DNA from 4 places in the Blautia sp. HA8986 genome. Region 1 is predicted to be linked to each of the others. Evidence: riboswitches for the same ligand, from Rfam matches in the RefSeq annotation. Region 1 holds a riboswitch; each other region holds the start of a gene.

Region 1 (3,207 bases):
GAAGGGGGAAAGCAAATGGATGTAGCTACTATGGTTGCAATCAATAATCTGAACATGATCAATATGATGACTATGCTGCAGGAAGCAAACAATATCGTGATCATGAATGAAAATGGAAAGGAATGGAAAGATATGGACGGATCATTATTAGAGCAGTATATGGGAAGAGAATGTGTGGTAAGCCTGTTTAACGAGGTCGGCGCGATCAAAGGAAAGCTGATGGCAGCAGATGCCCAGTGGGTGCAAGTAGATACTGTAAAGAAAGGAACACAGCTGATCAACCGGAATATGATCCGTAATATTACGTTTGATAAATGTGGAGGTGGATGGAGATGAATTTCTCTATTACAAACTGCCGAAGATTACCATTGTGCTCATAAAAAGAACCACAGCAGACAGGAAGGGATCGTTAATATAATGTGAGATAAAGAATGGTATGCAAAACGTGATCCAAAAACAGACGAACTTATGAAAATCGCAAAGATATATGTGACTGTATATTATGCGGAAAAAGGTGAACAGAAGCTGCATCATTTTAAGAAGTCAATGGATATTGGAAATGGACATGGCGGTATTGTGAGTCAGTTGAAGCATGATAATGAAATGAAGCTTACAGATGAGTGTTGGATCAATTACCAGAAAGGCAAAGGAAATGAAGAGTTCCAAAAGTATATGGAAGATTTGACAGACATGCAGAATCATGTGCTTCCGTATCTGCAGAGCTTTTGTAACCTGGAAGAAAAAGGTGTGAAGGAGAGAAGAGAACTGCAGATAGCAGAAAGAAATGAAGGAAGAGCAGATGAGTGGGGAACAAGCACCGAAGCGAATGCTGTGGTTAAGGATGTGGGAAAAGAAGATAGAAAACTGACACAGCAGAAGCAGGCGGTAGCTGGAAAAGATAAGACGGAGAGAGGGACTGATCGGGGTGTAAGGACGGTGTAGAATAAGCATAACGAGTCGGAGGTCACAAGCGAAAATGACTTTTGCGGAAACGAAAGTATCTTTATATTTTTTATCCGTATACTTCCTATAATGGGAATGAATACTTGCAAAATTGATTGCTAATATTTTTTCATTATTACAGGTACAATAAGAACATGTAATAGCGGAAATGAGGTATAGTTACTTGCAGGTAGAGAAGTATATTGCGGATAAAATAACATCTTTATGTGAAAAGCGTGATATCAGTAAATACAGATTATCGCAACTGTCTGGAATTTCCCAGTCGTCACTGGGAAGGATCATGGCGCAGAAAAACCTGCCGTCGCTGATCACACTTGAAAAAATATGTGCAGCTTTGGGCGTGACATTATCGCAGTTTTTTCAGGAAGGTAATTCAGAGAATCTGACAGAAGAGCAGGAAGAAGTTTTAAGGATATGGAACGATCTGAATACAAATGAGCAGGAAACAGTGATGTCAATGCTGCGTGGACTTCGGAAGTAGGAGAACGGTTCGATGTATATATCGGCTGTTCTTTTTTTTGTTTTTGAACGTTAAAACGGTAATTTTTTTCTTGTGCATAGTAGAACGTTAAAGTATAATAAAATTAGTTTTTTTTGGCATAAGTTTAAAAGCTATATCTATAATAAGGAAATCGGCAAACCAGATGAAAGTCTGGGACGCAAAGCTACAGGGCCTGTAAAATGGCAGCCAGTTGCATAAAATGAGGTGCACTGTCTGTCTGACGGTGCTTTTTTACGGTGTTATTTCATAGGCGTAACAATAATGATTTTATCAGGAAAGAATGAGGAAAATAAAAGTATGAAAAAGGCAAAACGTTGTCTGATTGCAGTGGTGTCAGGTGTACTTGTAGCATCTGCTGTCTTGTCTGGATGTGGACAGTCAAAGAAAGAAGTATCTAAAAATGATGATCATCTTACCGTTTATCTGTGGGAAAATCGTTTGATGAAAAATATTGCACCCTATATCCATGAACAGTTTCCTGATCAGGATATTGAATTTATTATTGGTAACAATGATACCGATTTATACAGTTATTTTAAAGAACATGATGAATTACCGGATATCATAACAGTACGTCGATTCTCTGGAACAGATGCACAGGACTTACAGCCTTATCTTATGGATTTTGCTTCTTATGATGTTGTTTCCAAGTATTATTCTTATGCGGTGCAATATTATAAGAATGAGGAGGATGAAATCCAGTGGCTGCCAATCTGTGGTATTCCGCAGACGATCATTGCCAACAAAACACTGTTTGATCAGTATGGCGTAAAGATTCCAGAAAATTATGAGGAATATGTACAGGCCTGTCAGCAGTTTTATGATAATGGCATAAAACCGTATTCCATGGATCTTGGTGAAGACTGGTCTAATAATGAGATCATCCAGGCGGCGGCAATCGGTGAGTTCACAAGCCTGGATGGTATTGAATGGCGAAACGGTGCAGAGACTGCATCGGATGAAGTAAAGTTTGATGATGCATTATGGAAACGTATTTTTTCAGAAACCAGCCAGTTTCTGAAAGACTCGCACTTTGGTAAAGAAGATATCAATATTGACGTCGATACAGGAATCCAGATGTTTGTCGAGGGAAAATCAGCAATGTTTCATGGACATCCGACGGTTATGCAGCAGCTGCAGAAACAGATGGATGCGGAGCTGACCCGTATTCCTTATTTTTCACAGACATCGGATGAATCCTATGTGTACATGACTCCGTCCTTAAACATTGCATTTAACAAAAACCTGGAAAAAGACCGGGAGAAACTGGATACTGCACTGGATGTGCTGGATTGTATGATTTCAGAAGAGGGGCAAAAACTGATTGCGGATGGAAGCGGTGTTATTTCATTGAATACAGATGTTCCAACCATGATGCAGGATGTGCCTGGACTGGAAGAGGAAATTAACAATAATGCTGTTTATATCCGATATTCCGCTCAAAAATCATTTGATGCAAGTCTTGAGGCTGTTCACGGATTACTGTCAGGGGAAATGGATGAAACACAGGCTTATGATACTTTGCGCAGTGTAATGAATCGTAAAGATCCAGAAGAAAAAGCAACGGTGAATTTTGAAAATGAATATTCCATTTCACTGAACGATAGAAATGGCCGTGATGCAGCATCTTCCATTTTAACTACGATCAGAGAAGAAAATGATGCACAGCTGGCTCTGGCACCATATTATTATTTCACTTCCTCTATGTATAAAGGAGAATGCACCAGCAGCCGGGTTGGCAT
Region 2 (3,207 bases), 900 kb from region 1:
GAAGCCATTTTTTGCAGCTTTATATTTTCTTCCTTTGCCTCTGTAATATCTCTGAGGAAAATCATGGCATATTCAGAATCTTCTATTTCACCACGCATGATCACATTGCGTACCCAGCGTTCTTTTCCGTTCAGTATGATACGGCATTCCAAACTCAGCTCCGTCTCCAGACCCTTTAATTTTTCTGCGATATAAGAACGATTATAGAAATCTGTTACTGCCTTTTTGTTCTCATCTATAACATAATATTCTACAAAATGACTGATAAGTTCATCCCAGGTATGGCTTTTTTCAAATGCAGTCATCAAAGAAGCTTCCACCTTAAAGGTATCAAAAGAATTTTTTTCCAGATTTACATAATATTCGCATAAATTCGACTTTGTAAAAGCACGGTGAAGGGCAGCTAACTTCTGTTCCTGTATAATTCTTTTTTTCTCTGTATCGATATTAACAAAAATTCCCGCAATCCTGTTGGCCGTACCATCCACGCGGCGTATCACTTCTGCTGATGCACGAAACCACTGATATCTGTTATCCTTCATTCTGAGACGGTATTCTACATTATATTTTATCTGATTGGTCCTATCTGCAATCGCTGAATAAAGCTGATTCATCACCCTTTCTTTATCCTGCGGGTGCAAAAGCTCTGACCAGGAATCAAGTTTATTCGGAAAATCCAGAATATCTTGATAGCCCAGCATTCTTCGAAAAGCATGACTCCAGCTTACATCAACGATTTTGCCGTTTTCGTCACAATCAAAATACCAGTGTCCGGAACAGATTGCTCCGTTTATCAGGGTCAGATTCTCATATTCCCAGTTAACCTGTACAGACATCGCCCAGATTTCCTGACCATTCTTATCTGTTGTATTCTCCTTATAAAGATACACATTGATCGGAGATCCGTCTGCTGTAAGAATCCGCCCTTCTCCTCTCCCTTTGATAAAGGGGAAACGTTCTTCATCCAGAAAGCTGACATTTTCACCGTAAAAAAGATTCTTAAGGGAACCTTTTGTCTGCTTCATAAAAGACTCATATGTATAACCAATATTATATAACAACAGTTCACTTACTGACAAAATAGTCAGCTCTGAATCAAAATAGCCCGTGATCGTGCCTACTCCACCATTATTTACTATTGTTTTCTGAAGTGCCTCAAATACATTATCTCCAAGTGCTGTCATGTTTGAAGAATATATTTTATCTTCATAGTTCCTTATACAACTCATTTCTTAGAAATTCTCCCCCATCTTATGCTATTGCTATCCTGATCCATTCTGCTTTTCATTAATTCCAGCCACGAAAAAAAGGCACCTGTCAGATAAGTCTGCAGGTGCCCTTGCTATGTTTTTTCTAAATCATCACATATTTATATAGCATAAAAAATGCTGGCATTTCTCTTTATCACATCTTTATTCATATAAAAACAGTGGCAACCGGCTGACATGGTCAATTTCTCTGACTTTAGTCCCATTTGGCTTTGCGTCACGGCTTTTCAACCGTTTTGCTCTTTATTATTTTATTTTCTTTGATAAGAATAATACCATAAGTTTACCACGTCAATATATCCCTTTAAATTTTATTAAAATTCCAAGTATTTCTTCTCTCATCGTCCGGTAAGTCTCCGTTGATCTATACAGTTCTGATAGCTGCAGCCACATGATCAGTCAAAATCTCTGGTAATGTTCGTAAGCCACTTATTTCTGAAATAGTGGATGAATACCACAGGCATTTTTTCGAACTCATCCAGAGTCATTATAAAATATACCCAGACAGGCGGCAGTTTTAAAACATATGCTGCAAGGAAAGTAAGAGGAACTGCAACAAGCCACATAAATATGGAATCCACGATCATTCCAAACCTGGAATCACCACCGCCTCTGAAACAGCCGCATATAAGACAGGTATTGATACCCTCTCCCACAAGACGCCAGGTGGTCATAACTATAAAAATGCCAAGATAATAAATGGCTGTCTCTGTCAGTTTATCCCGGTAGAAATCAAGTATCATAGGACGGACTGCCAAAATAATGGCACATCCGATCAGACTTACAATAATTGTTATTATCAGCATACGTTTCCCATATTCTCTTGCTGTATCCTTATGGTCTTTACCAAGCTCCTGGCTGATAATAATGGTAGTAGCGTTGGCAAAGCCGCGACAGGCGATAGCACCAATATTTACCACCATAACAGCAACGGCATTTGCGGCAACCATATCATCACCAATGTGGCCAAGAATCGCTGCAAATGCTGAGCTGGCAAAGCTCCAGACAACATCATTTATTACAGCCGGAGAGGCAATTTTCATAAAGTCCCGAAACAGAATACCAGATTTTGCAAAGAAATATTTTATCCGGAATCTGACATCGGAGCTGTTTAATGAATAGATGAGACAAATCAATACCTCTGCGATTCTGGCAATAACAGTACCAAGAGCAACACCTGTAACGCCAAGCTTTGGAAGTCCAAACAATCCAAAGATAAAGGAGGCATTACAAAGCACATTGACACAAAGAGATACAATGTATGTAACAGAAGGTATCATTATTTTTCCGACACTTCGAAGAGCACTCATAAAAACCTGAGAGAATCCCATAAACATAAAGGAAAATGAGATTACCTTCAAATATTCACTGCCGGCAGCAATAGTATCCGGACTGTTTGTGAAAATCTTCATAATCGTAGTCGGCATGGAAAAGGAGATAACGAAAAATACAAGAGAAACGATCAGCGAGATTCTCTCTGCCAGGCCGAGAATCTTTTCTACTGTCTTTTTATCCCCCTTTCCCCAGTACTGGGCACATAAAACCGAGGTACCTGTGGCCATGCCGTAATATAAACAGAAAAGAATAAATGTATACTGGTTGGCAAGGGACGAAGCCGACATGGCAGTCTGGCTTACATATCCCAGCATTACGGTATCAGCAACATTTACCAGTGTTCCGATCAGATTTTGAATCATGATCGGAAATGCTAATTTTGATGCATATTTCAAGAAATCTTTTTTATTTAACATACAACAGTTCTTCCTTAGTTCTTAGAATTTATAATCCTGTGGCATATCTGACAAAATGCCTGACTGACTCATCTTTCGCAGGCAATCCGTCCATATCGAAGTCCTCAAAATACAGCTCCATCCTGTCATTGAGTGGAAGGAAATTCTCATCTGTCCAGGACCGGTTTTGCAGCACTACTCAGGTCCTC
Region 3 (3,207 bases), 670 kb from region 1:
AACAAAAGTCCGTATGGCAGCAGGAGCAGGCGTCAATCTGCAGATCAGCAATTCCTACAGCGGAACATATGGTTCGGCAGCAGTTCTGGACAGTTTTTCCGGAAGACTGAATCCTGTATCCACCAACCGGATCAGCGGCGGCTTCCAGAAAGTTCTGGGATTTACCAATGGAACCGAGAATCAGTCCAATCTGGTAGCAAGTCTCTTTGGAAAGGGAGATTACAGTGATTATTACAATACCAGCCTTTTTCTGAAAACAAACGGCGATCCTACCGATATTTACATAGCAGACATCGGCTTTGAGGACAGCGATTCGAAGAATCCAATCTCATCTGCGATCCGGGTCGGTTTTGTAGTACATAAAGTTGGAAAAAAACAGCCATCACAGGGTGAATACATTTTTGCCATAAGTGATAAGAAAAACCCGCAGGCAGAATACAATACAGCTAAAGGAAAAGAAGGTGATGTGCTGGATTGCACGAAGACAGACGGAAAATTAAAACCAGTAGCAGTGACTTATCCATATATTTATGCTACTACTTATACCGATCAGAATAGTCAAAACTGGATAGCCACGAAGGTTGGAAAGAACTATGAAGTTTCATCTGGCACACAAAAAATTGCTTCTTCCGTAGGGTATGATGGCGTAAAAATGCGTGTTTATATCTGGATGGAAGGTACCGATGCTGATTGTGTCAATAATGCAGCAGCAGAAGACCCGGCAACTTATAACGTAAATGTAAAACTGGCAGGTATTTCTGCTGAATAAGACAGCAAATATAAATTGAAAGGTCATGGCAGAGCCATGGCTTTTCTTTTATCCTAAATATGCGAAAAAAACAGGATATCATATGGGAGCAAAGTACGCTAATAACAAAGCAAATACAAGCAATAAAAATGGAATTCCCTAAACCAGAACTCCACTTTATATTATTTCTTCAATAATATCTTCATATAAAAAAATATCTCCCCTGGGGCACATCGTTGAGAGGTGCGGGGAGTCCTGTTAATATTACTATATGTATAACAGATAATAATATCAATGTGCAAAATAGCCAAAATTCATCCTAATCCCTGACAATGCAACCTGGCATACGCAAAATACACGGATTTTCTATCCAACATTATTGACGTATGAAAAACTTCATGGTATTTTATTTTTGATAAAAATGGAAATTATTTCAAGGCAAACCTGCTGAAAGGCAGGGCCGCAAAGCCAGAAGGGGCTAAAATCAGTGTGATGTTAAAGAAATATAGTAGGGACGCTGGCAGGTTTTGGAAGGTGTCCTTTTTTGTATGCAAAAATGGATAAGAAAACTGGCAGGGATAGGTTCTCTGTATATAGATAAAAGCAGGATAACGAAGCATGAAACAGAGTGAGGATTTTTATAAAATGGGAAATTATGAAGACAAAATATATTTTTTAAGTGAGACTGTACCGGGACAGACACAGGCCATGTCACAGGCAGTACAGAAAACACTGGAAAATAATGGCGGGGTAGGCATAATGACAGGATATTATGACCAAAACCTGTCTGTTTTATCTGTGAGCAATCTGCTGTTACATAGTACAGGATATACATTCGACTCTTTTATGAAGCAGACAAACGGCTCATTGAAAAATTTCTTTTATGGAGAGGAAGATATACTGGATCGAGATCGTTTTTTGCAGCTTCACGGAGCAGGGGAATCACAGATCCTTACAGCAGACGGTACAGTGAATAATGTACGGCTTTATAAAGAAGATGCGACAGATGAGGCGGGCAGACAGATCTGGGTTATGTCCGTACAGGTCAACTGGGATCATGTAAATCTGGCACTGCTCAATGAGGCTATCTGTTCCGGCTTCTGGTATTTTGACTGTGACGAAAACAGTGAGATTGTGAATGCAAACTGGAGTCATGAATTCCGAAAAATGCTTGGCTATCATGACACTCTGGACTTTCCGAATAAACTGGAATCCTGGTCAGATCTTCTGCATCCACAGGATAAAGAAAGAGTAATGGTGCAGCTTCAGGCGGCAATTAAGGATAAGACGAACCAGATAAAATACCAGGTAGAGTATCGTATGAGAATGAAGGATAATCAATACCAGTGGTTTCGGGCATCGGCAGAAGTAATACGCCGTCTGGATGGTTCTGCCAGCAGGATTGCCGGGATTTTTATTAACATTGATGGGGAGAAAAAAGAAATCATGCAGGCACAAAAATTTGCTGCTTTCCACCGAGCTTTTACGAAAGCAGATCTGTGCGAGTATTATGTGAATCTGGAAGCGAATACTTTTGATACCTTTAAGGTTGAAACATCCCTGATGACAGTCTTTGAACAGAGTCATACATGGGATGAATTGATCCGGCATTTTGTGGATTCCTATGTTGTGGAGAAAGATAAGAAGGCGGTATCCTCTTTTTACGACCGTGGTTATATTGCAGAAAGGCTGAAGGGTCTGGAAACCGAATTGGCTTTGGAGTGCCGTATCACTCTGAATGGAGAAGAACGATGGGTCCGTAATGTGATCATACGCGGCGAGATAGAGGATTCAGAATATGCCATGATCTTTCTGCGGGATATCACAGAGACAAAGGTGGAGAGTGCACGGCATCTGCAGATGGCAGCGGATAATGCTTCCATGGAGCAGCTGATCCAGAGTATTGTGCGTCTGGTTGACCGTTTTGTTGTCTGTGATCTGGAAAATGACAGATATGAATTCTACAATCTGAATGGACAGATGATATATAAACCTCTGGGATTTTATCATGATTTTCAGATGCAGGTTCTTGAAAAATATAAGACACTGGAACCATTGGAAGCTATAGATATCCTGATAGCCCCGGATAATATTCGGAAAAAACTGAAAAGTGAAAATGATATTTATAAGTTTGAGTATTGCAGCCAGGATGAAAAGACTTATAAGATCGCTTCTTACATACCCCTGGAATGGGAGGATGGAAAACTGGTAAAAGTATTGCTGGCATCCATGGATGTGACACAGGAGAAAAAAGCAGAGATTGAATCCCGTCAGGCACTGAAAGAGGCTTACTGTTCTGCAGAAAATGCTAATCGTGCGAAAACAGAATTCCTTTCCAATATGTCCCATGATATCAGGACACCGATGAACGCTATTGTCGGTCTGACAGCGATCGCAGGAGCAAATATTGAGAGTCAGGACAGAGTTATTGAATGTCTCAGCAAGATTACAGAATCAAG
Region 4 (3,207 bases), 380 kb from region 1:
TTGCTGTTACTGTAAAGTTTACCAGGATCAGGTTCATGGAATAGGTCATGACAGAGCTGATGGACTGCATGATAATGGATGGAATACCTACTGCATAAATATGACCGATAATCTGCGGCTCCGGGCGGAAGCCATGGAAACTGAGACGGACCTCATGATTAAATTTATGGTTGCAAAGCCCGGCAACGATACAGGCGATACACTGACCAATCACAGTAGCAACAGCAGCACCTGTTACGCCCATTTTCGGAGCACCAAGAAGACCAAAGATCAGGATCGGGTCAAGGATGATGTTGGTGATGGCACCGCATAACTGGGAGGTCATGCTGAAAATGGTTTTTCCGGTGGATGTAAGCAGTCGTTCAAAGAAGAACTGACCAAAAAGGCCAAAGGAAAAGATCATAACTGTGCTTAAGTATTCGATTCCGAATTTCATGATCTCAGGATCGGAACTGTGTAGCTGGCTGGCATAAAAAGGTTTTACTACAGTAAGTCCAAGAACCAGGAATACCAGATAGCTTAATGCGTAAAGAAAAGCTGCATTGCTGGCTGTGCGGTTGGCTTTGTCAAAATTCTTTTCCCCAAGTGATTTGGAAAGCAGCGCGTTCATACCAACTCCGGTTCCGGCACCTACCGCAATAAGAAGTGTCTGCAGCGGGAAAGCCATGGAAACTGCAGTCAGTGCATTCTCGGACAGCATGGCTACAAAGACGCTGTCCACAATGTTGTATAAAGCCTGCACCAGCATGGAGATCATCATAGGCAGGGACATGTTCAGCACAAGCTTCCCTACGGGCATTGTGCCCATCTTGTTTTCTGCTATGGGAGCAGATGTACTTTTTTGATTCATACTTCCTCCGGTTTAGTGTTTGATAAATATTGGCTAAATAGTGCAGCGGACAAAGAATATCCGCTGCACTGTCTAATTGGATATATTAGCATGAAAATGGACAGCTTTCAATAGTGAAATAAGGTGTCCTGTGAAACAGGCATTTTTTCTTTCTGGAAATCAACTGCTGCAGAACGGTTCTGTGATGAAAAATAAGAGGCATTTTTAAGCATTAAAATGGTAATGTTTTTCTTGTGTACAGTGGAACATGAGAGTATAATAACATTACATTAATGCTTTGGAATAAGTGTAAAAGCTATAATAGGAAAATCAGCAAAGCAGACGAAAGTCTGTGACGCAAAGCTACAGGGCCTGTAAAATGGTCGCCAGTTGCATGAAATGGTGTGCGCTGTCTGTGGGACAGCGTTTTTTTTGACGATGTCATTTCATAAACATAACCATAATGATTTTAGCAGGAATTTAAGTTTGAAAAAATAGCAGGAGATAGAAGGAAAATGAAAGGAAAAAGAGTGATCGCAGGCATTCTGCTTGCGGGAATTTTAGCGGTCATCCTGACAGGGTGTAAAAATACAGACAGCAGTAAAAAAGAAACCGAAAAGCCGGTCATAACGCTTGGAAGCGACAGTTATCCGCCATACAATTACCTGAATGAGGATGGTGTACCGACAGGTATAGATGTAGAACTGGCTACAGAAGCCTTCAAAAGAATGGGCTATCAGGTGAATGTTGTCCAGATTGACTGGGAAGAGAAAAAAGAACTGGTGGAGAGCAGAGAGATTGATTGTATCATGGGCTGCTTTTCCATGGAAGGACGCCTTGATGATTACCGTTGGGCAGGTCCATACATAGCAAGCCGTCAGGTGGTAGCAGTAAACGAGAACAGCGATATTTATAAGCTGAGCGACCTGGAGGGAAAGAATCTTGCAGTCCAGTCTACAACCAAACCGGAAGGCATCTTTCTGAACCGTACGGATGAAAGAATCCCAAAGCTTGGAAATCTGATCAGTCTTGGTCACAGGGAACTGATCTATACTTTTCTGGGGAAAGGGTATGTGGATGCAGTTGCCGCACATGAGGAATCAATTGTCCAGTATATGAAAGATTATGATGCAAGCTTCCGTATCCTGGGAGAACCTCTGATGATCACCGGGATAGGAGTTGCTTTTGCAAAAAATGATGACAGAGGAATCTGTGAGCAGTTGGAACAGACTCTGGAAGAAATGCGTCAGGATGGTACATCCCTGAAAATTATTGGAAAATATCTGGATGATCCGGAGAAATATCTGGAGGTGGATGATCTTGGATATTAAGAGAAAGACAAAAGAAAAACGAATCCAGCTGGTTGGCGGTCTGATTGGAATTTGTGTGGCTGTAGTTTCTCTGTTTTATTTTTTTTATGCGGAAAAAGCGGAAGCAGAGAAAAGGATGGTAGAGATTGTAAACTATGTCAAAGTGCAGTGCTCAACCTATACCCATTATATTGAGTCTTCGGAATCAAAAAGTCTCCTCCGTGCCATTGAAAGTGCCAGACAGATGAGTACAAATATTAATATGGAAACAGAAAACGGAGGTCAGTTAAGCCGAAATTTTCTGAAAGAAAATATTCAGACTCTCTGGGTGGATGGTATCCTTGTGCTGAATACAGAAGGAAAGACGGAATGTGAATACAGCATGGATGAATCTCTGAGCGATGAGATTACAGAGTATCTGCAAAAAGACATTATCATGGATTTTGCAGGATATGAAGAAAGAACTTATTCAGAACGGTTTACCAGGGGAGACGGGTCTCGTATTGACATTGCAGCCTGTGCCAGAAAAGATGCACCGGGTATCGTTGCAGTTTATTATTATACACCACCGGAATTTATCAGAAATTATACACTGACGATACAGGGTCTTTTAAATGGCTATAGTGTCCAGAAAGATGGAACGATTATTGTTGCCGACAATGGGATAGTTGTTGCCAGCAATGATGATAGCCTGTTGGGACAGAATACAGCCGACAACGAAGTTGTTCAGGCAATGAAAAAGCATACAGATAGTCAGCACATTTATCATTTGAAGAATGAAGGAACCGGATGTTATGGAATTATGCTGAAGCAGCGTGATTACTATATTTATGCGTATCTTCAGGATACGGAAGTATTCCATAATCTTCCATTAAGTGTGACAGGTGTCATTTTTCTTTATTTCCTGATATTCAGTATATTCCTGTTCTGGGGATACAAAACTAATCAGGCACATCAGAAACAGGAGCTGGAAAAAGAGGAAAAATATAAAGATGAGCTTCTGATAGCAGCAAAAAAGGCAGAGGCAGCCAATCGGGCGAAGACAGAATTTCTTCAAAGGATGAGTCA

What was found. A riboswitch is a leader RNA that binds a small molecule or an ion and turns the genes downstream of it on or off. The one in region 1 is predicted to bind cyclic di-GMP.
Region 2: another riboswitch for cyclic di-GMP. It lies ahead of AC04Q4_RS11595 (response regulator); the one in region 1 lies ahead of AC04Q4_RS07510 (extracellular solute-binding protein).
Region 3: another riboswitch for cyclic di-GMP. It lies ahead of AC04Q4_RS10610 (response regulator); the one in region 1 lies ahead of AC04Q4_RS07510 (extracellular solute-binding protein).
Region 4: another riboswitch for cyclic di-GMP. It lies ahead of AC04Q4_RS05665 (transporter substrate-binding domain-containing protein); the one in region 1 lies ahead of AC04Q4_RS07510 (extracellular solute-binding protein).

Annotation. Positions count from the first base shown of each region.
Region 1 covers NZ_JBWLUQ010000001.1:1,606,852-1,610,058, reverse strand. Annotated here, with positions in the region: gene AC04Q4_RS07525 (hypothetical protein) at 16-336, shown strand; gene AC04Q4_RS07520 (hypothetical protein) at 469-942, shown strand; gene AC04Q4_RS07515 (helix-turn-helix domain-containing protein) at 1,112-1,444, shown strand; cyclic di-GMP riboswitch class I at 1,588-1,663, shown strand; gene AC04Q4_RS07510 (extracellular solute-binding protein) at 1,763-3,207, shown strand, end outside.
Region 2 covers NZ_JBWLUQ010000001.1:2,503,644-2,506,850, forward strand. Annotated here, with positions in the region: gene AC04Q4_RS11595 (response regulator) at 1-1,220, opposite strand, end outside; cyclic di-GMP riboswitch class I at 1,429-1,519, opposite strand; gene AC04Q4_RS11600 (MATE family efflux transporter) at 1,664-3,019, opposite strand.
Region 3 covers NZ_JBWLUQ010000001.1:2,279,798-2,283,004, reverse strand. Annotated here, with positions in the region: gene AC04Q4_RS10615 (hypothetical protein) at 1-769, shown strand, start outside; cyclic di-GMP riboswitch class I at 1,176-1,281, shown strand; gene AC04Q4_RS10610 (response regulator) at 1,394-3,207, shown strand, end outside.
Region 4 covers NZ_JBWLUQ010000001.1:1,230,700-1,233,906, reverse strand. Annotated here, with positions in the region: gene AC04Q4_RS05670 (MATE family efflux transporter) at 1-850, opposite strand, end outside; cyclic di-GMP riboswitch class I at 1,152-1,227, shown strand; gene AC04Q4_RS05665 (transporter substrate-binding domain-containing protein) at 1,345-2,160, shown strand; gene AC04Q4_RS05660 (ATP-binding protein) at 2,144-3,207, shown strand, end outside.